2 linked regions of the Sphaerotilus microaerophilus genome follow. The protein of the gene in region 1 interacts with the protein of each later gene in a pairwise test. Links are inferred from orthologs where the notes say so. Each region holds a gene or a part of one and is shown on either strand. Other genes may lie near its edges.

Region 1 (3,271 bases):
GCCGGCCCGACTACGTGCAGCGCATGACCGAGCGCGGCTCGCGCTACCTCTTCCACATCGTTGCCGAGGTCGAGCGCCGCAAGATGCCGCTGGAGCTGGCGCTGCTGCCCTTCATCGAGAGCGCCTTCAACCCCACCGCGATCTCCACCGCCCGCGCCTCGGGCATGTGGCAGTTCATGCCGGGAACGGGGCGCGACTACGACCTGAAGCAGAACCTGTTCCGCGATGACCGCCGCGACGTGCTCGCCTCCACCCGCGCCGCACTGGACTACCTCGGGCGCCTGCACGGCATGTTCGGCGACTGGCAGCTCGCCCTGGCGGCCTACAACTGGGGCGAGGGCAACGTGAAAAAGGCCCTCGCGCGCAACGAGAAGGCCGGCCTGCCCACCGACTACGCCAGCCTGTCGATGCCGGCCGAAACCCGCCACTACGTGCCCAAGCTGCTGGCGGTGAAGCACATCGTGGCCGACCCGAAGGCGTTTGGCCTGTCCCTGCCCGAGGTCCAGAACCACCCCTACTTCCTGAGCGTGCCGATCCAGCGCGACATCGACGTGGCCCTGGCCGCACGGCTGGCCGGACTCAGCGTCGATGAGTTCCGCAACCTCAACCCGCAGCACAGCAAGCCGGTGATCCTCGCGGCCGGCACGCCGCAGGTGCTGCTGCCCTTCGACAATGCCGACCGCTTCGTGCAGCAGCTGAAGCAGCACCGTGGCCAGTTCGCCAGCTGGACCGCCTGGGTGGTGCCCAAGACCATGCGCCCGGCCGAGGCGGCCCGCCAGACGGGCATGTCAGAGGCCACGCTGCGCGAGGTCAACCGCATTCCGCCGCGCATGCTGGTCAAGGCCGGCTCCGCCTTGCTGGTGCCGCGCTCCGAGCGTCGGGTGGCTGACGTGCCCGAGGCCCTGGCCGACAACGGTCAGATGGCCCTGGCACCCGACCTGCCGCCGATGCGCAAGGTCAGCCTCAAGGCACGCAAGGGCGATACCGTGGCGAGCCTGGCGCGGCGCTACCGCGTCAGCCCAGCCCAGTTCGCACAGTGGAACCAGGTGGGCACCAGCAGCGCACTGAAGGCCGGCCAGGCGCTGGTGGTCTACCAGCCCAACAAGGTCAAGGCCAAGGCCCGCGCCGGCGCGGCGCCGCAGCGCAAGGTCGCTCGCCCCTCCTCCGCCGCGGGCCCGCAGGCCGGTAGCGTGGCCAAGCGCAGCCGGAGCAACGTGAAGGTCGCCCGCCGCGCGGACGATTGACGGGCGGGGCTGTGGCGCCGCGCTCACCCGGACGGGCGGCTCAGGCGGCGGAACCGTGGCGGCCTGCTGCGGTGGCGTGGTGATCAGCGCCGGTCGACCAGTGCGTGGGCAATGGTGCCCAGGTCGACGTATTCCAGCTCGCTGCCGATCGGCACGCCGCGCGCCAGGCGTGTGACCCGCACGCCAGCCTTCTGGAGCGCCTGCGCGATGACGTGCGCCGTCACCTCGCCCTCGGCGGTGAAGTTGGTGGCGACGATGACCTCCTGCACCGTGCCGTCGCCCACACGCTCCAGCAGCACCGGCAGGCCGATGTCGTGCGCCCCGATGCCGTCCAGCGGGCTGAGCTTGCCCATCAGCACGAAGTACAGGCCCTTGTAGCTGCCGGTGCGCTCCACTGCCGCCTGGTCGGCTGGCGTCTCGATGACGCAGAGCTGGCGCGCGTCGCGCAGCGGATCCAGGCAGGTGGTGCACACCGGCTGCTCAGTGAAGGTGTGGCAGCGCTCGCAGTGACGCACCTGGTGGACCGCTTCGTCGAGCGCATGGGCCAGCTGCAGCGCGCCATCCCGGTCATGCTGCAGCAGGTGGTAGGCCATGCGCTGGGCGGACTTGACGCCCACGCCGGGCAGGCGCCGCAGCGCCTCGATCAGGCGGCCCAGCGCATCGGCCGGACGCGCTGGCGGTTCGGCATGGCGTGCCCCGCTGGCCACGGTCGCTGCCCGCCGCGGATCAGAACGGGAACTTCATGCCCGGCGGCAGCGGCATGCCGGCGGTCAGCTTGCCCATCTTTTCCTGGCTGACCGTCTCGGCGCGGCGGATCGCGTCGTTGAAGGCGGCGGCCACCAGGTCTTCCAGCATGTCCTTGTCGTCGGCCAGCAAGCTGGGGTCGATCGCGACGCGCTTGACGTCGTGCTTGCAGGTCATCGTGACCTTGACCAGGCCGGCGCCGGACTGGCCTTCCACCTCGACGTTGGCCAGTTCGTCCTGCGCCTTTTTGAGGTTGTCCTGCATCGCCTGCGCCTGTTTCATCAGGCCGGCCAGTTGTCCTTTGAGCATGGGTGTCCTTTCGGGATGGGTTCGGAAATGGGAAAGAGCGTTCAGGCGGGGCGGATCGAGCCGGGCACGATGCGCGCCCCCGCGAAACGTGCGAGCAGCTCGGTCACGAGCGGATCATTGCGGATGATCGACTCGGCCTCCTCCTGCGCGTAGGCCTTGGCGGCGGCGTCGCGGCGGGCCGCGCTGTCGCTCACCACGCCGGCGACGATGTCCAGTGCGGCCGGCCGGCCCAGCAGTTCGGAGAGCGCCTCCTGCAGCCGGTCGCGGTGGCTGCCCTGGCGCAGCGACTCGCGCTCCACCCGCAGGGTCCAGCGCGGCGGGTCGGCTTGCTCGTCGATGGCGATGCACTGGGCCTGCCAGGCCAGCTCGCGCACCAGCCCGAACAGCACATTGCGCTCGAACCACTGCTCGCAGCAGGCCAGCCAGCGGTCGGTGCAGGCGACGTGGACGGGGTCGACCTCGGCGCCGCTCACCGGGCCGCTCACCGGGCCGCTCACTGGGCCGGTCACCGGGCCGGGCGCCGGCATCGACGCCGCAGAGACCTCGGCGTCGTCGGCCAGCCGCGCTGGCGCCGCCGTGGCGCCAGGCGAGCGAGCCGGGAGGCTGGTGTCCTCCTCGTCCCAGTCTGCCCAGGGCGGCACCGAGCTGCTGTCTGCCGCCGGGGCACTCACTGGCCGGATCACAGGCGCGGGTGCAGGCCGAGCAGCCGCCGCGGGCACGGGCCGTGGCGACGCTGCCGCCTCAGGCACCGGCATGGCCACGGGAGCAGGTGCGGGAACAGGCGTGGAAACAGGCGCAGGCACCCGGTAGGCCGGACGGGCTGCGACCGGGCTCTGGACCACCGGCGCCGGGGACACCGGCACCGCCACGCAGGCGCTGGGCAGGGCCGGCCGGCGCAGATCCTGGCTGACCGCCGCCGGGGTGGGCGCAGGCTTCGCCGCTGCAGGTGCAACAGCCGCCGCCGGTGCGGGGGC
Region 2 (3,152 bases), 2.5 Mb from region 1 along the record:
CCAAGACCCAGCTGCAGGAATGGCTGCAGGCGCGCAAGCTGCCGGTCCCCGACTACCGCATCGAGACCACCCGCGGCCGCGCCCATGACCAGATCTTCGAGGTCGGCTGCAGCGTACCCGCCCTGGGCATTGAAGGCCGCGGCGAGGGGCGCTCGCGCCGCGCCGCCGAGCAGGAAGCCGCCCGAGAAGTCCTGACGCGCCTGAGCGCCCTCCCCGAATGAACGCCGACCCCCTGCCCGACCCCGCCGACGACGGCAACGCCTCCGACTCGGTTCCGGACGTCCCTGAGGTGCCCGATGCGTCGGACGACTCGGACACACCGCCTTCTGCCGGCATGACCATCCCCGGTGCCGACGGCCAGCGCTGCGGCCTGGTCGCGATCGTCGGGCGGCCCAACGTGGGCAAGTCCACGCTGCTGAACACGCTGATCGGCCAGAAGGTCAGCATCACCTCGCGCAAGGCGCAGACCACCCGGCACCGCATCACCGGCATCACCACCGAGGGCGACACGCAGTTCGTCTTCGTCGACACGCCCGGCTTCCAGACCCGCCACACGGTGCGCGGCACGGCGGCGCTGAACCGCAACCTCAACAAGACCGTGCAATCGGTGCTGGGCGATGTGGACGTGGTGCTCTTCCTCGTCGAGGCCGGGCGCTTCGGCTCGGACGACGAGCGGGTGCTGCGGCTGATTCCGCCGGGCAAGCCGGTCATCCTGGTGGCCAACAAGCTCGATCTGATCCACCGCCGCTCCGACCTGCTGCCCTGGCTGCAGCAGATGCAGGCGCGCCACCCCTTCACCGAGTTCGTGCCGCTGTCGGCCACGAAGAAGGACGACGCGAGCCGGCTGCTGACCATCATCCGCCCGCTGCTGCCCGAGCAGGGCTGGTACTACGACGAGGATGCGCTGACCGACCGCAGCGAGAAGTTCCTGGCCGCCGAGCTGATCCGCGAGAAGCTGTTCCGCCTCACCGGCGACGAGCTGCCCTACACCTCGACGGTGCAGATCGACCAGTACACCGAGGAAGGCAACCTGCGCCGCATCGCCGCGACCATCATCGTCGAGCGTGACGCCCACAAGGGCATGGTGATCGGCGAAGGCGGCGAGCGCCTCAAGCGCATCGGCAGCGAGGCCCGACAGGAGCTGGAACGGCTCAGCGAGGGCAAGGTCTTCCTGGAACTGTGGGTCAAGGTGCGCTCCGGCTGGGCCGACGACGAGCAGCGCCTGAAGAGCTACGGCTACGAGTAAGGCGCCCGGCTCGCCATGGCCACCCGCCGCGCCGCGCCACAGCCGCTGGCGGCCTATGTACTGCACCACCACGACTGGAGCGAATCCAGCCTGATCCTGGAGCTGTTCACGCGCGAGCAGGGCCGCGTCGCCGCGATCGCCAAGGGCGCCAAGCGGCCCTACTCGCAGCTGCGCGCAGTGCTGCTGCCCTTCCAGCGGATCATGGTCCTGCTGGGCAGCAAGCGTGAGGAACAGGGCACCGAGGTCTCCCTGCTGCGCAGCGCCGAGTGGGCCGGTGGCGGCCCGATGCTCGGCGGCGCCGCGCTGCTGGCGGGCTTCCACCTCAACGAGCTGCTGCTGCGCGGCTTGGCGCGCCACGACCCGCACCCGGCGCTGTTCGACGCCTACGCCGCCTCCCTGCCGGTGCTCGCCACCGGAGACGAGGCCGAGGTGGCCGCCGCGCTGCGCGCCTTCGAGCTCTGCCTGCTCAGCGAGACGGGCGTGCTGCCCGAGCTCTCGCGCATCACCGCCACCCAATCCACCGTGGCCGCCAGCGCGCGCCACCAGCTGGCGCCCGAGGTGGGCGTGTGCGCCCAGGCCGAAGGCCCCCCCGGCAGCATCAGCGGCATCACCGGCGCCACGCTGGTGGCACTGCAGGCGGCACTGTCGGCCGGCGACCTCGCGGGCCTGCGCCAGGCCTGCCTGGGCGCCCTGCCCGAACTGCGCAGCCAGCTGCGCCAGCTGCTTCACTATCATCTGGGCACCTCGACGCTGCGCACCCGCGCGCTGATGGTCGAGGTCCAGAAGCTCATCGATTGACCTGCGCATGAACCCCCTCGTCGCTCCCGAACCCGGCCACCACGGCGCCCACGGCGGCCGCACCGCCCTGTCGGTGAACCTCAACAAGGTCGCCCTGCTGCGCAACACCCGCCACCTCGGCATCCCGAGCGTCACCAAGGCCGCGCAGATCGTGCTGGAAGCCGGCGCGCAGGGCATCACGGTGCACCCGCGACCCGACGAGCGCCACATCCGCGCCCACGACGTGACCGACCTGGCCGAGCTGCTCAAGGCCTGGCCCGCGATCGAATACAACATCGAGGGCAACCCCTTCCATAACCTGATGGACGTGATCCGCCAGGTTCGCCCGCACCAGGCCACCTTCGTGCCCGACTCGGTGGGCCAGTTCACCTCCGACCACGGCTGGACCTTCCCGGACGATGCCGAGCGCCTGCGCCCGCTGATCGCCGAGTGCCAGGCCTTGGGCGTGCGCGTGAGCCTCTTCATGGACCCGATCCCCGAGATGATGCGCGCCGCCCGCGAGGTGGGCGCCGACCGCGTCGAGCTCTACACCGAGGCCTACGCCAGCGCCTGGGGCACGCCGCAGCAAGCCGAGGTGCTCACGCGCTATGTGCGCGCTGGCGAGGCCGCGCTGGCCGTGGGTCTGGAGCTCAATGCCGGCCACGACCTGAACCGCGACAACCTGAGCGACTTCCTGCGCGCCGTGCCCGGCGTGATGGAGGTGTCGATCGGCCATGCGCTGATCGCCGATGCGCTGGAACTCGGCTACACCGAGACCATCCGCGACTACCAGCGCTGCATCCAGCGCGCGTACGCGCCGTGATCTTCGGCGTCGGCACCGACATCTGCGACATCCGGCGCATCGCCGCCGCCCTCGCGCGCCACGGTGACCGATTTGCCGAGCGCGTGCTCGGCCCGGACGAGTTGCGCGTCTTCCACGCCCGGCGCGCCCGGGTGGACAAGCGCGGCGTCACCTACCTGGCGACGCGCTTCTCGGCCAAGGAGGCCTTCTCGAAGGCCATCGGCCTGGGCCTGCATGCGCCGATGCGCTGGCGCGACTGCGAGACCCTCAACCTGCCCAGCGGCCAGCCCACCCTGCGCCTGCACGGCGAGCTGGCGGCCTGGTTCG

Evidence for each region.
Region 2: the proteins of recR (region 1) and recO interact in binary tests that used the Escherichia coli proteins (3 or more experiments, as listed by UniProt). The link is inferred for Sphaerotilus microaerophilus from one-to-one orthologs.

What each region holds. Positions count from the first base shown.
Region 1 is NZ_AP025730.1:3,948,331-3,951,601, forward strand. What follows is about bases 140-3,098. They hold recR (recombination mediator RecR), read right to left. Parts: upstream 1,952-3,098; coding sequence 1,328-1,951; downstream 140-1,327. Other genes in these bases: NGK70_RS16800 (transglycosylase SLT domain-containing protein), read left to right, coding at 140-1,244; NGK70_RS16810 (YbaB/EbfC family nucleoid-associated protein), read right to left, coding at 1,971-2,297; dnaX (DNA polymerase III subunit gamma/tau), read right to left, coding at 2,339-3,098. In the rest of the region: more of NGK70_RS16800, read left to right, coding at 1-139; more of dnaX, read right to left, coding at 3,099-3,271. UniProt on the Escherichia coli protein: May play a role in DNA repair. It seems to be involved in an RecBC-independent recombinational process of DNA repair. It may act with RecF and RecO.
Region 2 is NZ_AP025730.1:1,450,504-1,453,655, reverse strand. The notes cover bases 313-3,152. They hold recO (DNA repair protein RecO), read left to right. Parts: upstream 313-1,261; coding sequence 1,262-2,044; downstream 2,045-3,152. Other genes in these bases: acpS (holo-ACP synthase), read left to right, coding at 2,843-3,152; NGK70_RS06415 (pyridoxine 5'-phosphate synthase), read left to right, coding at 2,052-2,846; era (GTPase Era), read left to right, coding at 313-1,246. In the rest of the region: rnc (ribonuclease III), read left to right, coding at 1-221; more of era, read left to right, coding at 218-312. UniProt on the Escherichia coli protein: Involved in DNA repair and RecF pathway recombination.